DNA from 4 places in the Tabrizicola sp. T46 genome. Region 2 is predicted to be linked to each of the others. Evidence: riboswitches for the same ligand, from Rfam matches in the RefSeq annotation. Region 2 holds a riboswitch; each other region holds the start of a gene.
What was found. Region 2 has a riboswitch for cobalamin ahead of AC2D9V_RS09220 (ABC transporter ATP-binding protein). Riboswitches for the same ligand answer to the same signal wherever they lie in the genome.
Positions count from the first base shown of each region.

Region 1: it holds a riboswitch for cobalamin, as region 2 does, so the genes downstream of both, AC2D9V_RS08365 (energy-coupling factor ABC transporter permease) here and AC2D9V_RS09220 (ABC transporter ATP-binding protein) in region 2, are expected to answer to the same signal.
Region 3: it holds a riboswitch for cobalamin, as region 2 does, so the genes downstream of both, bluB (5,6-dimethylbenzimidazole synthase) here and AC2D9V_RS09220 (ABC transporter ATP-binding protein) in region 2, are expected to answer to the same signal.
Region 4: it holds a riboswitch for cobalamin, as region 2 does, so the genes downstream of both, AC2D9V_RS08300 (DUF1636 family protein) here and AC2D9V_RS09220 (ABC transporter ATP-binding protein) in region 2, are expected to answer to the same signal.

Region 1 is NZ_JBXVVV010000002.1:178,454-183,738, forward strand. It holds gene AC2D9V_RS08355 (cobyrinic acid a,c-diamide synthase CobB) at 1-710, shown strand, start outside; gene cobA (uroporphyrinogen-III C-methyltransferase) at 711-1,439, shown strand; cobalamin riboswitch at 1,483-1,701, shown strand; gene AC2D9V_RS08365 (energy-coupling factor ABC transporter permease) at 1,733-2,404, shown strand; gene cobF (precorrin-6A synthase (deacetylating)) at 2,458-3,204, shown strand; gene AC2D9V_RS08375 (phosphotransferase enzyme family protein) at 3,197-4,141, shown strand; gene AC2D9V_RS08380 (DMT family transporter) at 4,184-5,065, opposite strand; gene AC2D9V_RS08385 (YdcH family protein) at 5,159-5,285, opposite strand, start outside.
Region 2 is NZ_JBXVVV010000002.1:339,339-344,623, reverse strand. It holds gene AC2D9V_RS09230 (flavin monoamine oxidase family protein) at 1-1,076, opposite strand, end outside; gene AC2D9V_RS09225 (ABC transporter substrate-binding protein) at 1,105-2,037, opposite strand; gene AC2D9V_RS09220 (ABC transporter ATP-binding protein) at 2,058-2,903, opposite strand; cobalamin riboswitch at 2,936-3,149, opposite strand; gene AC2D9V_RS09215 (excinuclease ABC subunit B) at 3,194-3,619, opposite strand; gene AC2D9V_RS09210 (hypothetical protein) at 3,841-4,128, shown strand; gene AC2D9V_RS09205 (REP-associated tyrosine transposase) at 4,191-4,697, shown strand; gene uvrB (excinuclease ABC subunit UvrB) at 4,721-5,285, opposite strand, start outside.
Region 3 is NZ_JBXVVV010000005.1:107,885-113,169, forward strand. It holds gene AC2D9V_RS16880 (hypothetical protein) at 1-867, shown strand, start outside; gene AC2D9V_RS16885 (rhodanese-like domain-containing protein) at 989-1,432, opposite strand; tRNA gene AC2D9V_RS16890 (tRNA-OTHER) at 1,410-1,476, shown strand; partial or broken gene AC2D9V_RS16895 (ArsR/SmtB family transcription factor) at 1,454-1,654, opposite strand; gene AC2D9V_RS16900 (sterol desaturase family protein) at 1,743-2,597, shown strand; cobalamin riboswitch at 2,654-2,840, shown strand; gene bluB (5,6-dimethylbenzimidazole synthase) at 2,884-3,606, shown strand; gene AC2D9V_RS16910 (hypothetical protein) at 3,652-4,032, opposite strand; gene AC2D9V_RS16915 (ABC transporter ATP-binding protein) at 4,048-4,740, opposite strand; gene AC2D9V_RS16920 (ABC transporter permease) at 4,744-5,285, opposite strand, start outside.
Region 4 is NZ_JBXVVV010000002.1:163,290-168,574, forward strand. It holds gene AC2D9V_RS08280 (cobyric acid synthase) at 92-1,540, shown strand; gene AC2D9V_RS08285 (hypothetical protein) at 1,936-2,079, opposite strand; gene AC2D9V_RS08290 (hypothetical protein) at 2,144-2,293, opposite strand; gene cobO (cob(I)yrinic acid a,c-diamide adenosyltransferase) at 2,316-2,948, opposite strand; cobalamin riboswitch at 2,985-3,199, shown strand; gene AC2D9V_RS08300 (DUF1636 family protein) at 3,293-3,664, shown strand; gene cobW (cobalamin biosynthesis protein CobW) at 3,673-4,707, shown strand; gene cobN (cobaltochelatase subunit CobN) at 4,811-5,285, shown strand, end outside.

The DNA of each region.
Region 1 (5,285 bases), 160 kb from region 2:
AGGCGCTGATCGCCGAGGCTGCCGGGCTGGTGCGCGAGGGGGTGGACCTTGACGCGATGCTCGCGGCGGCAGGGACAACGGCACGGGCCGCTCCGGCGGCACGGATCACGCCCCCGGGTCAGCGGATCGCCCTGGCGCGGGATGTGGCGTTCAGCTTTGTCTATCCGCACCTTCTGCAAGGCTGGCGCGCGGCGGGCGCGGAAGTGCTGCCCTTCTCGCCCCTCGCCGATGAAGGACCGGACCCCGGGGCCGATGTCTGCTGGCTGCCGGGTGGCTATCCCGAACTGCACGCGGGCGCCCTTGCCGCGGCGGAGGGGTTCCGCGCGAAGCTCCAGGCCTTTGCCGTGGCGCGGCCCGTGCATGGCGAATGTGGGGGCTACATGGCAATGGGCGCCGCGCTGATCGACAAGGACGGCACGAGCCACCGGATGGCCGGGCTTCTGGGACTGGTGACGAGCTACGCCAAACGGCAGATGCATCTGGGCTACCGGCGGGCCGTTCTTGCACAGACCATTCCCGGACAGCCAACCGGTGCCGCGCTTTCGGGCCACGAGTTTCACTATTCGACCATCGTTGCCCAACCCGATGCCGCCCTTGCGACCGTGACCGATGCCACCGGTACAAGCGTTCCCGAGACAGGGTCCTATCGACTCCAGTCGGGGGGCGGGCTATCGACCGGCACCTATTTCCACTTGATCGCGAGTGCCTGAATGACCGGCTTTGTCACCTTCGTCTCGGCGGGACCGGGTGATCCCGACCTTCTGACCGTCAAGGCGGTCAAGGCCCTGCAGACGGCGGATGCGGTCCTTTACGATGACCTTTCCGCGGGGCCGATCCTGGCCCTGGCTAGGCCCGGGGCCGATCTTGTGGGGGTGGGCAAAAGGGCGGGGCGCGCCTCGCCGAAACAGGACCATGTCAGCCGCCTTCTGGTGGACTATGCCCGGACCGGCGCGCGCGTGGTTCGGCTGAAGTCGGGCGACAGCGGCATCTTCGGCCGGCTCGAGGAAGAGCTCGAGGCGCTGCGGGCCACCGGGATCCCTTGCGAGATCGTGCCGGGTGTGACCTCCGCCTCGGCCGCCGCCGCCGCTGCCGGGATCCCGCTGACCCGGCGCATCCACGCGCAGCGGGTGCAGTTCATCACCGCTGCCGACACGTCGGGGAACCTGCCGCCGGGGCTGAACCTGCCCGCGCTGGCCGACCCCCATGCCACCACCGTGGTCTTCATGGGCAAGCGGACCTTTCCGGCGCTGGCGGCGGCGCTGATCGCGCATGGCCTGCCACCCGGGACCCCGGCCCTTCTGGCCGAGGCGGTCAGCACGCCCGACCAGCGGCTCCTGCGGTCCACCATCTCGGAGCTGGCCGAATCGCTGGCACAGGACCGAAGCTCCCTTCCTGGGCTCATCCTGATCGGCCCCCTGGCCCGGGGCGTCGGGGACTGATCCCGTCCCGTCGCCTTCGATCTTGACCATTCGGGGTGCGAGGCGCAGACAGGCGGGGCAAGGTGTCCCACCAGGTGCAAAGCGCCGGGACTGAAACGGGAATGAGGAGCGGGCCAACCGAAGCCGGGGCCCGTGTCATCAGCCGCCCCCGCGACTGTCAGCGGTGAGCGGGTCTTCATCCGCCACTGTCCCTTAGGGATGGGAAGGCGAAGGCCCGCCGCGATCCGCCAGCCAGGAGACCGGCCTTGCGGGAACGAAACAACCGCCGTCGGGTGTGACGGACAGGAGGGACAATGCATATCGAACCGGGCCTCGTCGACGGGGCCAAGATCGGACTGAGCTACGCGACCGCCGCCGGGGCGGGCGGGGTGGCGCTTTACCATGTCGTCAAGGCAACCCGCGAAAGCGGCATCGCCCCGGTCGCCCTGCGCTCGGTCATCGCCACCGTCGGCGTGTTCATCTTCTTCGAAGTGTTCCCGCATTTCGCCGTTGGGGTAAGCGAGGTGCACCTCATCCTTGGCTCCACCTTGTTCCTGATCCTCGGGGCGGGACCCGCGGCGGTCGGGCTGGCGGCGGGGCTTCTGATCCAGGGCCTTGTCTTCGCGCCGGCCGACCTGCCGCAATATGCGATGAACGTGACCACGCTTCTCGTCCCTCTCTTCGTGATGATGGAGGTCGCCAAGCGCGTCGTCGCCCCGGGAACGGCCTATGTCGACCTGCAATACCGCCAGGTGCTGTCGCTGTCGCTGGTCTATCAGGGGGGCATCGTCTCGTGGGTCGCGTTCTGGGCGATCTACGGGCAGGGCTTTGCCGCCGATAACCTTGCAGCGATCGCCACCTTCGGCCTGGCCTACATGGCCGTTGTCCTGATCGAACCGATTGCCGATCTTGCGGTTCTGGCCGGTGCCAAGGCGCTGAAGGCGCATGGCTCGCCTCTCGTCGCGCCGCGCCTTTACGCGGCCTGATCCATCAGGCGCGGCCTTGCCAAGGGGCCGCGCCGTCCTTGTGGTCGATGTCCATGTTCACGCTATCCCTCATCGGTATCGGCACCGGCAATCCGGACCATCTGACCGCCGAAGCCGCTGCTGCGCTGAACGGGGCCGATCTGATCCTTCTGCCGCGCAAGGGCGAGGACAAGTCGGACCTTGCCGACCTCCGCCGCCTGATCCTGTCGCGCGTCCTGACCGCCCCGGTCCCGGTCGCCGAATATGACGTGCCGACGCGTGCGGATCAGGCGGACTACCTGGGGGCCGTCAATGACTGGCATGATGCCATCGCCGGGGTCTGGCGCGACGTGCTGGCCAAGCGCCTGCCAAAGGGTGGCAAGGTGGCGCTGATGGTCTGGGGCGACCCTTCGCTTTACGACAGCACGCTGCGCATCGCCGCGCGGCTGGGCGGGGTTACGGTGCGGGTTGTGCCTGGCATCACCAGCCTGCAGGTCCTGACGGCAGCCCACGGCATCGCGCTGAACACGCTGGCCGCCCCGATCACGATCACCACCGGCCGCCAGCTGCGCGAGAAAGGCTGGCCGGATGGGGCAATCACCGTGGCGGTGATGCTGGACAGGGGCGGGGCCTTCACCGCCATCGATCCGGCTGACACCACCATCTGGTGGGGCGCCTATGTCGGCATGCCGCAACAGGCGCTGATCCAAGGCCCCTTGGCGCTGGTCTCGGACGAAATCCTGGCCACGCGGGCCCGCCTTCGGGCCGAACATGGCTGGATCATGGACATCTATCTTCTGCGGCGCGGTGGGGATGTCTGAAATCATCGCTCGGGCGTTGCCGCTTTACGGGCTTGCGCCGGACAGACCCCTTTCCCTTCTGAACCGGTCCGAGAACGAGACCTGGCGGGCCGGCGACCTTATCCTGCGGCTGCACCGGCAGGGCTATCACACCAAGCGCGAGATCGCCTCGGAACTCGCCTGGCTGGCGGCCCTCCAAGACCTGCCGGGCCTGCGCACCGTTGCCCCAATCGCGGGGCGCGATGGGCCGGTGACCGAGATCGACGGGCGCTTCATCGTCGGCTTTGCCCCGATCGCAGGGCAGGAATTGCGTCCCGGCGATGACCTTGCCCGCTGGTTTGCGCCCCTAGGTGCTGCGACGGCGCGGCTTCACGGCCATGCAAGGGGCTGGACACCTCCGCCGGGCTTCACCCGCAAGCGCTGGGATGTCGAGACGATCCTCGGCCCCCGTCCGCATTGGGGCGACTGGCGGCAGGCGCCGGGGCTGGATGCCGGGGCGACCGCAGTTATCGAACGGGCGACCGGGCTGCTGGCCGACCGGTTGCGCGCCCATGGCACCGGGCCGGACGTCTTCGGCCTGATCCATGCCGACCTGCGGCTCGCCAACCTGATGGTGGACGACGCCGGGCTCTGGGCCATCGACTTCGATGACTGCGGCTTCGGCTGGTGGGTCTATGACCTTGCCGCCGCCCTCTCCTTCATCGAGACCGACCCCCGCCTGCCCGACCTGATTGCCCGTTGGTGCGAGGGCTACTCCGGCGTGGCTGCCCTTCGCCCGGAAGACCGCGCGATGATCCCGGACCTGGTCCTTCTGCGCCGCGTGCTCCTGACCGCATGGCTTGCCAGCCGCGCGGACAGCGACACGGCGGCGGCGCTGGGGGGGCCGGAGTATACGCAGGGCACCTTGGCACTGGCCGAAGAGTTCTTGTCCGACGGGCTCGCGAGACTTCGACCGTAGAGGGGCGATCTTTCGCAGAATGATCGTCGCCCCGCGGAAGGTTCAGTCCTTCAAGAGCAGCCAGAGCGACAGCACCGTCATCGCCACGCCGACGAGGACCAGTCCCAGCGGCAGATCGCCATGCAGCGCGATCTCCCACAGGATGACCCAACTCGGGACCAGATAGGTATAGGCCATGACCTTGGCTGCGGGCAGCCGCAGGGTGGCGTATTGCAGCAGGACGAAGGTCATTGCGCTGGCCGCGACGGCGACATAGGCCAGCGTGACCCAGACAATGGGCGGCAGCGCCGTCCAGTCCGTGGTCCGGATCGCCGGCCAGGCCCAAAGGGTCAGAAGGGCGGTGCCCGCCACCATCATCCCGAAGGTGAAGACCACCGCCGGCTCGCCCCGGTTCAGCTTGCGGACCATCGGCGCGTAAAGCGCATGGGCGACGCAGCCCCAGAAATAGGTCACCTCGCCGGGACCGATCCGCAGGGCCAGGAAGGCCGACAGGTCAGCCCGGAAGATGACCCAAAGCGCCCCGACCGCCCCGATCGCGAGGGCCAGCGCCATCCGTGGGGTCAGTCTTTGCCGCAGAAGCAGCCAGCCGAACCCCGCCGCCAGCACCGGCGTCAGGGTAAAGACCGCAGCGGCCGACACCGGCTGTGCGGTCTTCAGCCCCTCGAACATCAGGACGAAATAGGCGGCCAGAAGTCCGCCAAGCACTAGGTAGCGCCACGGCGCCACCCAGGCGCTGCGGGGCAGCCCGGTCGTCGCAAGGGCCGCCGCGCCGACAAGCACCCCCGCCAGAAGGAAGCGCAGCGCCGAAAAGGCGGCCGGATCGACATGGGGGGCCGCCAGCGCGCCCAGCGAGAACGACCCCGCCACCAGCGCCGAAAACGCCAGCATCGCCAGATGTCCCCGTTGGCTCTCGCTTGTCTGCACGCGTTGCCCTGACGCTGCCCAGATGGGCCCCGCGAAAGGTTGTCAGGCCTTGGCACGGGAAGGGCAAGGGGCGACGCGCCGCCCCGGGCTGTCTCAGGCGATGATGTCGGGGATCAGCTGATCCTCAAGCTTCACGATCTGGTCCTTCAGGGCCAGCTTCTGCTTCTTCAGCCGCCGCAGTGTCAGCTGATCCGGCCGCCCGGTTTCTTCCAGTGCAAGG
Region 2 (5,285 bases):
TGCGCGGCATCCGCGGTGGCGGCGTCGCTCAGCGCCTCGATCTCGTGCGATTGCGCGGCGGCATTGAAGCCGAGCAGGACCGGCGCGCCCATCGAAGGCGCCAGGCTGACCCATTCGGCCCAATGCCCGTCCCTTGGCCCCAGCCACCCGATCCAGTCGACATCATCGGGCCAGGCGATGCGGTCGAAGCGCAGCCAGCACTTGTTGAGAAGACCCATCCGAAGGCCGTCAATCGCGCGCTGTCGGTCGTGCGCCAGCGGCTCGGCAAATCGGATGTTCCCTGATTGCAGCACCCCGATCGGCAGGGTGACCACGGCTTGATCCGCCGTCAGGATCTCTCCCCCGGCGAGCGTGACGGATACGCGCCCGCCCTCCGGAGCCAAGGCGGTGACAGCCTTGCCCAGCCTTATGCCCAGACCCTGCGCCAGCATTCCGGGGATCTGGTCGTAGCCCTCTGGAAAAAGGACATCGCCACCGCCGAATTCCGTGCCGTCGTCGAAGTGCCAGGCCGAGGCCTCGTGCCAGTCGCTGCCATATTCATGCTCGACCGTGCTGTTGATGAAATGGCGGATCAGCCGCCGCTCCTCAGCATCGGCACTTCGCCATCCCTGCGAGGCTTGAACCGCGTCGGCCAGAGACAGGTCTTCATCGCGTTCATCCACCGCCGCGCGGGCGGTATCCACCACGGCTTCGGCCCGCGCCATTGCCGGTTCGAGATCAAGGGGGCGACCGGTCACATCCAGCGTGATCGCGCTGTCATAGGAGGTGGACAGGCGACGGACCCCAGCCTCGTCGGCCAGCGCAGAGAGGGGATTGCCGCGTATGCCATGGATCCAACTGGCCCCAAGGTCCACCGGCAGGTCGGGCCAGAGGCGCGAAGTCCAGATGCGCCCGCCGATCCGGTTCCGCGCCTCGATCACCGTCACCCGATGGCCAGCGGTCTGCAGCATGCGCGCAGCAGTCAGCCCCGCAATACCCGCCCCGATCACGATCACGGATCGCCCAGTTGCGGCCTGCAAGGGCACAGGCGCCTGCAGTGCGGCAAGGCAGGCGAGCATTTCACGGCGGGAGATCATCGGCACACCTGGCCCGGACTGGATTTGCTTACTGACCCCAGAACCCGGCGACAAGCTTCTCCACCGCCTTGATGTTGCGGGGTCCGGGCGTCGCCTCGACATATTCCAGCACGACAAAGCGGTCGTTCTTCACGGCATCGACCCCTGCGAAAGCGGGATTTTCCTTCATGAAGGCAATCTTCTGTTCTGCCGTCACGTCGCCATAGTTGACGATCACCACGACCTCGGGGTTGCGTTCGACCACCGGCTCCCAGCTGGTCTCGGCCCAGCTTTTTTCCAGGTCCGCCAGGATGTTGACGCCACCCGCCGCCTCGATCAGGGCTGTAGGCATGGCATAGGCACCGGCGGTGAAGGGGGCCTCTTCACCGCTGTCATAGACAAAGACGCGCAGGGGGTTCGAGCGGTCCACGCCGGCCGTGACCTCCGCAAGACGCTCTCTCCAGCCTGCCACCAGATCCTCTGCCTTCGCCTCGACGCCGAAGATACGGCCAAGGTTCAGAATGTCATTGTACATGTCGTCCATGCTCGACCGGGCCTTGGGGCCGATGTGGACGCAGCTTTCGGTCAGCTCGTAGGTCTTGATCCCCAAGGGTTCCAGCGTCTCGGGCGTGACTTCGCCGCCGACCTTCATGCCGTAGTTCCAGCCGGTGAAGAAAAAGTCGGGCTCGGCCGCGGCCAGCACCTCTTTCGTAGGATACTTGGCCGACAGTTCTGGCAGCTCGGCCACACCTGCCCGCATCTCCTCGTCCAGCGTCTTCCAGCCGGAGATGCCGGTATAGCCGACCATCCGGTCGCGCAGGCCGAGGACCAGCATCATCTCGGTCAGGTTGACGTCATGCGAGATCGCGCGAGTGGGGGCAGCGTCGAAGGTCACCTCCCGGTCGCAGCTTTTCACAGTGACAGGATAGGCCAGGGCGGCGGAGGCGGACAGGAACAGGACGGCAAGCGACAGTCGGATCATGTGAAGAGTCTCAGGCGTTGTCAGAGGTGGAAGGAAAAGCGCGGTGCATCGCCGGACCGGTCGATGCGGGCCTGCACGTTGAATGCCCGGGCGAGGGTCACCTCGGTCAGGACGTCCTCGGGCGGGCCGTCGGCTAGGATGCGTCCCTCCCGCAGGATCAGGACACGGTCCGCGAATTCGGCGGCCAGGGTCAGGTCATGCAGCGTGGCGATCACCGTCAGGCCAAGGCCCTTCAGAAGTGACAGGAGCTCCAGCTGGTGGCGGATGTCGAGGTGGTTGGTCGGTTCGTCCAGCACGATGATCCGTGGCTCTTGCGCAAGGGCGCGGGCGACCATCACACGCTGGCGTTCACCCCCCGAAAGGGTGGCGAAGGGGCGGTCGGCCATACCGTCCAGGTCCATCCGCCGGATCGCAGACTGGATGATCGCCGCATCCGCGCTGCCGGGGGCGGCATGGCCGGGGCCCCAGGTCTTCCGGTGCGGCAGGCGGCCCAGCGCCACGATCTGGCGGGCGGTCAGGGCAAAGTCGGCGGGCTGTTCCTGCAGGACGGCGGCAAGATGGCGCGCGGCCTCGGACGCGCCCATGTCCCAGATGTCCCGGCCCATCAGCCGCACCGAACCGCTGCGCGGTGCCTGATGACGGTAGAGCAGCCTGAGAAGCGAGGACTTCCCCGCCCCGTTCGCACCGCAGATCGCCATGACCTGGCCCTGCGGCACGGCAAAGCTGATATCCGACAGGATATCCGGGCGGCCCTTCGGCCCCCAGCATACGCCGGAAACCTCGACAGCGGTCGGGCCCGCAAGCGGCGCAGACCGCGCCACGGGATCAGTTGTTGCAGCCGCGGGTGGCTGCCATGGCATATCCATCGCATGCTCCTTCCGGGACACCCCGCCCGGGTCGGTCTGTTGCTGCGATGGCAGGTCTCCTGACTCGCGGGTCTCTGCTCTCCCCACCTTCCCGGCCGGTTCCGGCCAGTGGCATCGGGGGTCGCTCGCCGCCTACAGTTGCGGGGGCAGTCACGGAATGGGCGGCTGATGCCTACACCCGACCCGTGTTCCCTTTTCACCCGGCCGCGCTTGGTTTGGCCGGGAACCATCGCGTCGGGTATGGCCGAGGTGCCGCGTCAGGTCAAGTCCGACCGCGATGCGCCCTGGTCTCAGGCCGAGGGTGCCACGCCGCAGTCCCGGAAGGCTTCGACCGCAGGCCGCGCTCCGGAAAGGTCAAGGGGGACCCTGGTCTCCCCGGCAAGCGCCGTGGCGGTGCTGTTCAGCGCCAGGCCGTCAAGCACGTTGCCAAAGCCCGTATCGCTAACTGTCAGCGTCCGCCCGTCCGGTGAAAGGCGGTGGCGGGCGGTGCCGATGGTCATTGCGGCGGGGCCGTTGAAGCTGAGACCGAAAGTGTCTGTCACCGGCCAGGGATCGGGGCGGGTGAGGGTGATGGCGTAAGGCTCTGGCAGGGACGGATCGTAGGTCACGCGGACCTGCAGGGTCGGCGTGTCGTTCAGGATGGTGCAGACCGGCGTGTCGGTGAACTCCCAGGCTTGGGCGGGCGAGGCGAGCAGGAGGGCAAAGAGGACGCGCATGGAGGGGAGATGGACCGGCAGCCGGGATCGTCAAGCAAGCCCCCGGATCAGCGCCCGCGCCGCCGCCAGGTCGTCGGCCTCTCGGCCCGAGATGACGAAGGCGAAGACCTGACGGTCTCTGGCGGTCCGGCACATCCGGCGGGCGGGGGACGTGTTCGGGTCCGCGTTAACCTTGCTGCAACCAAGCTGGCCGAGACTGCGGGAAGCAGGAGGAGGTGCTGATGGACCCAGTGGACGAATTCGCGCGGCTGAAGGCCGAGATCAAGCGCTTGCAGGACCGGGCCGAGGTGCTGCGCGAAGGTTTCCTGCGCCCTGGTGCGCGGCTGCGGTCGAACCGTTTCGAGGTGACGGTGAAGCGGCAAAAGCGGCGGATCTTCCAGAAGGACCGCTTGCCCGAGGCGGTGCTGGCAGACCCGCGCTATTGGGAAGAGCGGGAAAGCGAGGTTGTCACCTGCCACGAGATCACGACCTTCCGCGCAGGCGATCCGGACATCGTCTTGGTGGAGTGACGCAAGGTAGGGTGGGCGCTTCGCCCACCTTTCGAAAGGGAAACCCTTGGAAGGCCTGCCACATGCCGAACTACCGCCGGATGCGCGTCCCGGGTGCCACCTATTTCTTTACGGTCAATCTTGCCGTGAAGGGGGCGACTGCCCTGACCGACCACATCCAACACTTGCGCGAAGCCTATCGGATGACAGCTGCCGAACACCCGATCGACTGCAAGGCCATGGTGATCCTGCCTGACCATATCCATGCCGTCTGGACCCTGCCACCGGGGGATGCCAACTTTTCCCTACGCTGGCAGAAGATCAAGGCGCGGTTCACCTTTGCGACCGGATTGCGGGGCCCGCAATCGCGCAGCATGTCTGCCAAGCGCGAGGCGGGTCTGTGGCGGCGCCGGTTCTGGGAGCACATGATCCGCGACCCTGATGAGGAGGCGCGCGCCATCGCCCATTGCCTCAGCGATCCGGTCCGGCATGGCTATGTGAAAAAGGCGGTGGACTGGCCGTTTTCGACGATCCACCGTGATCTGCGGACGAAGGTGGGCGCTTCGCCCACCCTACGGGCCGTCGCGTAGGGTGGGCGGCGCGCCCACCGCCTCTACCTACCCCGCCGCGACCGCTTGCCGCCCCGCTGACCGGCCCGCCCTGCCGTCGACCGTCCGGCCATCTTGGTGGCCTCTGTCACCGCTTCCTCGATCACCTCCTGCCGCGCAAACGGGTCATCGGCCACGGCAAGCTCCACCGCCTCCAGCCGCTTGACCTCATCCCGCAGGCGGGCGGCTTCCTCGAACTCCAGGTTCTCGGCGGCCTTGCGCATCTGGGCGCGGAGAGCATCCAGATGGGCGGCGAGGTTCGACCCGACCATTGGCTTGTCGACCTTGGTCGTCACGCGGGACATGTCGGTGTCGCCCTGCCAGAGGCCGGCCAGCACATCCTCGACGTTCTTCTTGACCGTCTCGGGCGTGATCCCGTGCGCGGCGTTGTAGGCCATCTGCTTTTCGCGCCGTCGGTTGGTCTCGGCGAGCGCCCGTTCCATCGACCCGGTGATCCGGTCGGCATACATGATGACCCGGCCTTCCGCGTTCCGCGCGGCGCGGCCGATGGTCTGGATGAGGCTGGTCTCCGACCGCAGAAAACCTTCCTTGTCCGCGTCGAGGATCGCG
Region 3 (5,285 bases), on a different contig from region 2:
CATGCCGCGCGCCTCGCCCGCGTCGCGGGTCGGCTTGGAGCGCTGGATGAACGGCTCAAGCGCGGACCAGAGGGGTGGCGGCACAGACTGGCCCTGATCGAGGCAGCCGACCTTAGTTGGTTCGCCGGGGATCGAGTCGCGCCGGATAGGTTGGCACTGTGGATCTCCATGCGCCTTTCGGGAGCCCAAGACGACACAACAGCGCTGGCGCGGGTGGGGTGGGCGGTGCGGCGCCTGACGGGCGGGCCGGGGCCAGACGTCGACCTGTCTGCCTTCCTGGATCGCCATGACCCCGAGAACATGGATGATGTGGCAGAACCATTCTCCGATCGAGCCGAGGGGTGGCTGGAACTTATGGCGCAAGCTGACGATCTGCACCCGATCACCCGCGCCTGCATGGGCTTCCACCTTTGGAACCTAGCAGGACTCGGGCAGCACAGTGACCGGATGGAAGCGGCGGTGACCGCCGCACGCATCTCGGCCAGCGAAGGGAGGGGCGCAGTCTTTACGCCGCTGGCGATGGGCGGGGCAGGGGGCCTGCGCGCAGGTGGCTCACAGACTGTCCGTCTGGCGCGCTGGCTCGACGGGATGGAAACAGCAAGCCTGACCGCGATGCGGCACCTCGACGATATCGAAGCATGGTCAGCGCGGGCAGAAATCGAGATGTCACCGCTCTCGGGAAAGACACCACGGGCGCTGCGCGCGGTACTGACCGAATGGCCCCTCGTCTCGGCCCCCATGGCCGAGACCATGACCGGCGCCAGTCGAGCGGCCGTGCAGCGCAACCTTGCCTGGATGGAAACGCGGGGTCTGATCCGTGAGATGACAGGCCAGGGGCGATACCGGATGTGGCGCACGACGAACTAGGGTCGCCGTATCAGGTGTCAGCCATCGGGCAATATGATTGCATCGTCAACGAAGATGGCGCGCGATGAGCGAAGTCCTGTCCTTTCGAAACCGGGCGCCGTCCTATTGAGCTCAACAACGCTCAGCCCACGTCGATGAGCACTGGTCTTCCATCCTCACGCCATTCAGGCAAACCACCTTCCAGCCGCCGCGCGTTTAGACCGTGGCGGCGCAAAGTGGCGACGGCCTGATGGGCATAGACGCAGTATGGGCCGCGGCAATAGGCGACAATCTCAGCGTCATGCGCAAGTGTTGGGAGAATTTGCTCCAACTGCGCCAAGGTGGCGTTCCGTGCACCGGGGATGTGGCCCGCAGCATATTCGTCGGAGGGCCGGACATCGAGAACAGTGACAGAGCCTCCCGCGAGCCGTGCGGCGAGGACCGCGCGACTGACCGGTTCGGGCGCGTCATAGCCGCCCGAGAGGCCCCGTAGGATGCGCTCGACTTGTGCCAGGTTACGTTCGGCCACGATGCGCAAAAGGTCCATGAGTTCCAGAGTCTTTGCGTCGGTGAGTCGGTAGATCACCGCCTTGCCATCGCGGCGGCTGGTGACGAGCGCAGCCCGGCGCAACTGTTGCAGGTGCTGCGAGCAGTTGGCGATGGTCAGGCCCGTCTTTTCCGCCAGCGCCTCCACGCCACGCTCTCCTTGCGCCAGTTGTTCCAGCAGCATCAGACGCGCCGGTGCCGACAAGGCGCGCGCGACAAGGGCGTATTCCTCCAGCAGGGCCAGCTTCGGGCTGATTGACAAGGCCTGTCTCCTGACGCTAGATCATTCAAGCGTTGCCTTGAATAATAGCGATTCCATCGCGCCCCACAAGGCCAAAGGCGAGCGATCCATGTCCGAGACCATCCTTGCCACCGAGGCGACCATCCGTCTTGCCATCTTTCTGGGTGTTCTGACGGCAATGGCGCTTTGGGAAGTGGCAGCCCCCCGGCGCAGACGGCAGATCCCGCGGGTGATCCGCTGGACCAATAATCTTGCGCTCGTGGTGGTCGATACGGTCATCCTGCGGCTGTCGTTCCCGATCCTCGCTGTCGGGCTGGCCGTCATGGCCGAGGATCGCGGCTGGGGCCTGTTCCACAATCTCGATGTGCCAGTCTGGGTCGCGATCATCGTCTCGATGCTGCTGCTCGATCTGGCGATCTACCTTCAGCATGTGATGTTCCATGCGGTGCCGGGGCTCTGGCGGCTGCACCGGATGCACCACGCCGATCTTGATTTTGACGTCACAACCGGCCTGCGGTTCCATCCTGTCGAGATCCTGATCTCGATGGGCATCAAGCTGGCGGTGGTCGCGGCGCTCGGCCCGCCCGCCGTCGCGGTGCTGCTCTTCGAGGTGGTCCTGAACGCCACCGCGCTGTTCAACCACGCCAATATCGACCTGCCACGCCCGGTGGACCGCGTGCTGCGCCTGTTCGTCGTGACGCCGGACATGCACCGCGTCCACCATTCCACCGACCCGCGCGAGACCAACTCGAACTACGGCTTCAACCTGCCGTGGTGGGACCGGCTGCTCGGCACCTACATCGCTCAGCCCGCCAAGGGACACGAGGGGATGGAGATCGGGATCGAACAGTTTCGTACACACCGTGATTTGTGGCTCGACCAGATGCTGATTCAGCCCCTTCGTGGACCAGCGAGCGGCTACGCCCTCGATCCAAATTCCGAGCTGAAGGATCCCACAGAATGATTTTACGTCTGTCTTCGTCGGGAGTGCCGCGCTGATTGCGCCAGATCGAACTTACGCCTAGAGTGGCGGCGTTTGGTGCCCGCCGCTTTCCGTGGCGGGATAATCGGGAACGCAGTGAAATCCTGCGACGTGCCCAACGCTGTAAGGTGGATGGGGCTGCATTTGCCACGGGTCGAATGACCGGGAAGGCGCAGCACCCGCGCGAAGCCAAGTCAGAAGACCGGCCAGACGAAACAGGACGCGCCGAAGGCCGGCGGCGCGCCCGTTTCGACGAAGGGGGACCGTCATGTCCGTTTCTGCCTCTCCGGTCGCGGCCGGAGCCTTCAGCGAAGGCGAGCGCGCTGCCGTCTATCGCGCTATCTTCTCGCGCCGCGACGTGCGCTCGCAGTTTACGGACACTCCCGTGGACAAAGATGTTCTGATGCGCATTTTGACGGCTGCCCATCATGCGCCTTCGGTTGGGTTCATGCAGCCGTGGAACTTCATCATTGTCCGGGATTCCGGTGTGAAAGGTCGGGTTCAGGCCGCCTTTGCCGATGCAAACGCCGAAGCCGAAGCGATGTTCGGACCTGACCGCCGTCCGCTCTATTCCAGCCTGAAGCTTGAAGGCATCCTGCAAGCGCCGGTCAGCATCTGCGTCACTTGCGATCGCGCGCGTGGCGGCCCTGTTGTGCTTGGCCGCACCCACGCGCCCGAGATGGACCTTTATTCGACCGTCTGTGCTGTTCAGAACCTCTGGCTGGCGGCTCGGTCGGAAGGGATTGGTGTGGGTTGGGTCAGCATCTTTCGGTCGGGCGCGTTAAGCGAGATCCTTGGCCTGCCCGAAAGCGTTGTTCCGGTGGCCTGGCTTTGCCTCGGCCACGTCGAAGAGCTTTACGACCAGCCCGAATTGGCGGCTAAGGGTTGGGCAAGCCGCCTGCCGCTGGAGCAGTTGATCTATTGCGACGCTTGGGGTCAGTGCGAGGGGGCACGGGATCTCCCGTCAGACGTGACGCCGCCTGCTTGGTAGTATCGCGGCAGGCCGCATGGTGCCCTGTGAAAGGATTGCCTTCCGTCATGCGCGACTGGCCTTTTCCCTTGCCGCCACGACGCTGATCACCACCCAGATCGCAAGGCGCAGCGCCATCGCACCCATCGTCCGCGCCTCGTATGCAGTCCCGCGCCAGACCTCCAAGAGAAACATCGCAAAGATCGCTCCGGTCGCGAGGGTGATGGCGATGGCAAGGCCGGGTGCCCAGCCAGTCCTATACCAAAGCCCCAGACCCGCGATGATGTAGGCAAACCCTGCTAGGAAGTTGAACCACAGAACGAACGGGACGACGGCCCCCATGTCGGCGCCACCAAAAAGGGCGCGGCCTCCAGAAACGATAGTCAGGAGACCGAAGACGATTGCGACAAAGGCGACGGCCGTCAGGGGCTTTCTGCGGGCGGGCATGGCCTTCTCCTTGGTTCAGCTGTCCACGAGACGACCATCGCGCAGGTGGATCAGGCGGTCGAAACGGTCGAAGATCTTTTCATCATGCGTCACGGCGATGATGCAGGCCTTCTGGTCGCTGGCGAGCTTTCGCAGAAGGTCCACCACAAGCTGCGCCCGACCACTGTCCAACGCAGCCGTGGGTTCATCGGCCAGGATGATCCGGGGGCGGTTCGCCAGCGCGCGGGCAATGGCGACGCGTTGCGCTTCGCCCCCGGAAAGCAGGGCTGGCTTCACCTTGGCCCGATGCCCGACTTCAAGGTAATCAAGCAGTTCGCGTGCCCGTTCGCGGCCTCTTTCGGCAGGCCAGCCCGCAAGGTCCAGCACGACCGAGACGTTCTCTTCGGCGGTCAGGAAGGGCAACAGGTTGTGCGCCTGAAAGATAAAGCCGATCTTGTCCAGGCGCAGCTGTCGCAGATCGCTGCGGAGCCATTTGCCGTCGAACACCGCATCGCCATCCAGTTCGACCCGGCCCGCGGTCGGGGCAAGAATGCAGCCGATCACGTTCAGCAGCGTCGTCTTGCCCGAACCGGACGGGCCCAGCAGCGCGATGACTTCGCCGACATGTACCCGCAGATCCACGGACCGCAAGGCATCGACACGGGTTTCGCCTTCGCCATAATGCTTGGCGACGCCCCGCACATCGACCAGAATGTCGCCCGGCGGCATGGGTCAGCCCCCGAGCGCTGTGGCAGGGTCAACCTTCAGCGCCGCGCGGACGCCAAGACCCGAGGCAACAAGGCAGACCATCAGGATGATGCCGGTCAGCACCAGCGCGTTGAACGGCTCAAGCACTACGCGTCGGGGAAAGCTGTCCTTGACCAGAAGGATCAGGGCCAGCCCGATCGCAAGGCCAGAGATGCCAAGGATCAGCGCCTGTTGCACGATCAGGCCCACAATGGTTCGATCCGGGGCGCCGATCAGCTTCAGGGTAGCGATCTGCTTCAGCTTCTCCATGGTCATGGTGTAGATGATGAGTGCGATCACCACGGCGCTGACAGACAGCAGGATCCCCAGGAACAGACCGATCTGGCGCCGCGCCCGGTCCACCACCGAGGCAAGCAGAAGCTGCTCCTGTTCACTTTGGCTGAGGGCGGAGAGGTGTTTCCATTGCCGAACCGTCGCGGTCAAAAGCTCCACATCGGCACCGGGCTGCAGCCGGGCAACAACGGCGGCCACCGTCGGTGGGCGCAGGCCGCCATCGCCCCGAGCCG
Region 4 (5,285 bases), 180 kb from region 2:
CGGGGGTCAAGCCCTTCCGGCGTGACAGTCCAGTGACGGCAGGCTAGGACCGGGGCATGGCCAGTCGTCCGTTCCTTCGCGAGGTGACCGCATGACCGCCCGGATCATGATCCAGGGTGCGGGGTCGAATGTCGGCAAGTCGCTGCTGGTCGCGGGGCTCTGCCGCCATTTCGCGCGTCAGGGCCTGCAGGTGCGGCCGTTCAAGCCACAGAACATGTCGAACAATGCCGCCGTGGCGACGGGAGGCGAGATCGGCCGGGCGCAGGCGCTGCAGGCCCGCGCGGCGAGGGTAGCCCCGCATGTCGACATGAACCCCGTGCTCCTCAAGCCCGAATCAGAGACCGGGGCGCAGGTGATCGTGCAGGGCCGCCGGCTGACGACGGTGAAGGCCCGGGACTATGCCGCGCTGAAGCCGCAGCTGATGGCCCCGGTGCTGGAGAGCTTTCACCGTCTGGCGGCGGAGGCTGACCTCGTCATCGTCGAAGGCGCGGGCAGCCCGGCCGAGGTGAACCTGCGGGCGGGCGACATCGCCAACATGGGCTTTGCCCGGGCCGCGGATGTGCCGGTCATCCTGGCCGGCGACATCGACCGGGGTGGGGTGATCGCGCAGCTGGTGGGAACGCAGGCGGTGCTTGCCCCGGCGGATGCGGCGATGATCCGGGGGTTCCTCATCAACAAGTTCCGCGGCGACCCGCGCCTTTTCGACGACGGCTATCGCCTGATCGAGGCCCGAACCGGCTGGCCGGGGCTGGGGGTCATCCCGTGGTTTCCCCATGCCCACCGCCTGCCGGCCGAGGACGCGGCGGATCTGGGCGGCACGCGGGGATCGGGCGGCTTCCTGATCGCAGTCCCGCACCTGAACCGGATCGCCAACTTCGACGACCTCGACCCCCTGGCGCAGGAACCGGGCGTCACGCTGAAGATCGTCAGGCCCGGCCAGCCCCTGCCGGTCGAGGCCGACCTCATCATCCTGCCCGGCTCCAAGGCCACCATCGCCGACCTTGCCCATTTCCGCGCGGAAGGCTGGGACATCGACCTTGCGGCGGCCTTGCGCCGGGGCGCGCGGGTGCTGGGCCTTTGCGGCGGTTACCAGATGCTCGGGCGCGAAATCGCAGATCCCGACGGGATCGAGGGGAAGCCGGGGTCGGCTCCGGGCCTTGGGCTGCTGGACGTCACCACGGTGATGACGCCGGACAAGCACGTGACTGAGACCGTGGCGCGCCACCCCGCCTCCGGCACGGTCGTCAGGGGCTATGAAATCCACCTCGGCAGAACGGAAGGGCCGGACCGCGCCCGGCCCCTCTTCACCGTCAGCGGCCAGCCGGAAGGCGCGGTTCGGGCGGACGGGCGCGTGATGGGCAGCTACCTGCACGGGATGTTCACCGAGGACGCCTTCCGCCGGGCCTTCCTTGCGGGCCTGGGCGCCGTGCCGGGACATGCGAGCTACGGGGCGGTTGTCGAGGAAACGCTGGACGCGCTGGCCGACCATCTGGCGGCGCATGTGGATTGCGACAGGGTCTTCGCGCTGGCGAAGGGCTAGGCGCGGGACCGCTCGGCCTTTGACCGACCTCGCAGGGGGCCTTCAGCCCCCTCGGCGCTGAAGCGCCTAACCCCCGAGGATACTTGAGCAGAAAGGAAGCCATAAACCTTAACGGCTTATTCAGACGAATCATCGAACCTGCTGAGGCGGTACATGCGGGGACGCCGATGACCGCCAGATGGGAAGACGCCCTGTCGTCGGGATTCCCGGCGGCAGGGTTCCCTTGACCCGCAAGCCGTTTTCCTTTCTGCACAAATATCCTCCGGGGGTCCGGGGGTGGAAAACCCCCGATCGCGCTTGGTCCGTGGCGCCCCCCGCTGGCCAGTGGTGCAGCGGCAGCGCCGGCCGAGCGGGGCTCGATGCCCCCGAGGGCGGCCCCCCTTTTCGGGAAGGCCCTAGAAGAGCCCGTCGCCGCCCTGTTCCTGCTCGATTGCCTCGTCGGCCACGACAGCGACCGCCCCGCCGACCAGAACCGGCGCGCAGGCCGACAGCACAAGCGCGGCGGCAAGGAGGGTGAGGCGAAGCGATGACTTCATCATGGTCAGATCCTTTTCCGGGTGCCGCGCAGGACGTGCGACGGGTGTTTATTCTCGGGGCGATACCTTACGGGGACGACTGACCTGCGCTGGCTTCTACCGGCGCTGCGTCCTCGGCAGGACCGAAGACCACCACGCCGCCATAGAAGAAGGGTGTGCAGGCGGAGAGAACGGCCAACGCGACGCCAAGGGCAGCCTTGATCACCACGCGTTGCATCGTTGAGCCCCCCTTCGCGCCCTTAGAACTCCACCCCTGCCTGGGCCTTGATGCCCGACCGGAACGGGTGCTTGACCAGCGTCATCTCGGTCACGAGATCCGCCGCCTCGATCAGTTCGTCCTTCGCGTTCCGTCCCGTCAAGACCACATGGGTCAGGGGAGGCTTTTCGGCGCGGAGAAACGCCAGCACTTCGGCGAGGTCGAGGTAATCGTAGCGGAGCGCGATGTTGATCTCGTCCAGAAGCACCAGGCGGATGGAAGGGTCGCGGATGAGTTCCTTCGCCTTTTCCCAGCCCGCCCGGGCGGCGGCGATGTCGCGGGCCTTGTCCTGGGTTTCCCAGGTGAAACCTTCGCCCATTGCGTGGAACTGGCAGAGATCGGGAAAATGGGTGGTCAGAAGCCGCCGCTCGCCCGTGTCCCAGGCGCCCTTGATGAACTGCACGACCGCAGAGGGCATCCCGTGCGCGATGCAGCGCAGGATCATGCCGAAGCCGGAGGAGGACTTGCCCTTGCCCGCGCCGGTATGGACGATGATCAGCCCCTTCTCGCCCGACTTTCCGGCCATGATCCGGTCGCGCGCTGCCTTCTTCTTGGCCATCTTCGCGGCGTGGCGGGCGAGGTCATCCGTTGCGGGTGTCGTATCGGCGTCGGTCATGGTCGGTCGTGTCCTTGACAAGGCCCCCCCATCTGCCTCAGGTGGACGGGTGCTGGTTCCTGTTTATGACAGGCGAAGAGGGAATGCGACAGGCCCGCCCGACGAAATGGGCGACCCGAAGCAGCCGCCCCCGCGACCGTGACCGGAGAGGTCCCAAGGCCACTGGCGTCATGCCGGGAAGGCGGGGGCCGTGGGGAGATCCTCTCCCCGTATCCGCAAGCCGGGAGACCTGCCAGCGCAGAACGGTAACCGGCGGACGGGGTGTTCCGCGACCGGTGATCGGCGGCCCCACACGTCGGGCGGCCCCTCGCTGGCCCACCCTTTCCGCCTTCGGATAGGCAACCATGGGCGCGACCCTTTACGTCTGCACCACCTGCAAGGCCGGCGAGGCCCCGGCCGAGGGCGCACCGCCCTGCGGGGCCCGGCTGCATGCCGCGCTGACGGCGGACGCGCCGCCCGAAGGCGTTCGCATCATCGGGGTCGAGTGCCTTTCTGCCTGCAACACTGGCTGCGCGGTGTCGCTGACAAAGCCGGGGGCCTGGTCCTATGTCTATGGCCGCCTGACGCTGGACGACGTTCCAGCGATTCTCGAAGGTGCGGCGAAATACGCCGCGACCGGGGATGGTATCGTCCCCTGGCGCGACCGCCCGACCGTCTTCCGCAAGCAATCCATTGCCCGCGTTCCCCCACATCCCCTGCCAGAGGCCGCCGAATGACCGAACAGATGAACGACCTGGGGAAAATCCCCGTCACCGTGATCACCGGCTTCCTCGGCGCGGGGAAGACCACGCTCATCCGCCACCTGATGCAGAACCCGCAGGGCAAGCGCCTGGCGATCCTCGTCAACGAGTTCGGCACCGTGGGCGTCGACGGCGACATCCTGAAATCCTGCGCGGATGAGAACTGCCCGGCGGAAAACATCGTGGAGCTGGCCAACGGCTGCATCTGCTGCACCGTCGCCGATGATTTCATCCCGACGATCGAGCAGCTGATGGCCATGCCGCAGCGCCCCGATCACATCCTGATCGAGACCTCGGGCCTTGCGCTGCCGAAGCCCCTTCTCAAGGCCTTCGACTGGCCCGCGATCCGCAGCCGGATCACGGTGGATGGCGTGATCGCGCTTGCCGATGCCGAGGCGGTGGCGGCGGGCCGGTTTGCCCCCGACGTGGACGCGGTCGAGGCGCAGCGCGCTGCCGACCCCAGCCTGGACCACGAAACGCCACTTTCGGAGGTCTTCGAGGACCAGATCCTCTGCGCCGACCTGATCCTGCTTTCGAAGGCCGACCTCGCCGGGGATGCGGGCCTTGCGACAGCGCGCGAGGTAATCGCGGCCGAGCTGAACCGCCCGGTGCCGATGCTGCCGATGACCGAAGGTGTCATCGACCCGCGTGTCGTCCTGGGCCTTGCCGCGGCGGCGGAGGATGACCTGGCCGCGCGCCCCTCGCACCACGACGGGGCGGATGACCACGAGCATGACGATTTCGATTCGGTCGTGATCGACCTGCCGGAGGTGACTGACCCCGAGGCCCTGGCCGCGGCGATTCAGCGCCTGGCGCATGAGCTGAACATCCTGCGGGTCAAGGGCCATGTCGCCGTTGCCGGCAAGCCGATGCGGCTGCTGGTGCAGGCCGTCGGCGCCCGCGTGCGGATGCAGTACGACCGCCCCTGGGGTGCCGCGCCGCGCCTTTCGCAGCTTGTCGTCATCGCCGAGCATGACGACATCGACGAAGCCGCGATCCGCAGGGTAGTGGGGGCCTGACAGCCGTGACTTACCCTCTCCTCACCTTTGGGCGGGAAGCGCCCCCCTACTTCCTCGGGGGAGAGGGACGGGGTGCGGGGGCAACCGCCCTGCGGAGAGTCTGATGCACGTCGTCTTCCGCGAAAGCCATGGGCTGGAGGAAACGGAAACCCCGTTCGACCTGGGGCAGGATCCGGCCGACCTTGTGGTCCTCAGCTTTTCCGACAGCGACCTTGGGGCGTTCACGGCGGGCTATGAGCGCATGCGTAGGGTGGGCAATACTGCCCACCCTACCGTGCGTCTCGCCAATATCATCGCGCTCAAACACCCGATCTCCGTCGACACCTATGCCGAACGCACGCTCTCCGGCGCGAAGGCGATCCTCGTCCGCCTGATCGGGGGTGAGGCCTACTGGCCCTACGGCCTTGCCACGCTGCAGGACCTTGGCCGTCGGAAAGGCACGGCGCTGGCGATCCTGCCGGCCGATGGCCGGCCCGACCCGCGGCTTGATGCGCTGTCGACGCTTCCCGTCTCGACGCTGCGACGGTTGCAGGCGTTGTGTGACGAGGGCGGAGCAGTTGCGGCCCATGCCGCCCTGG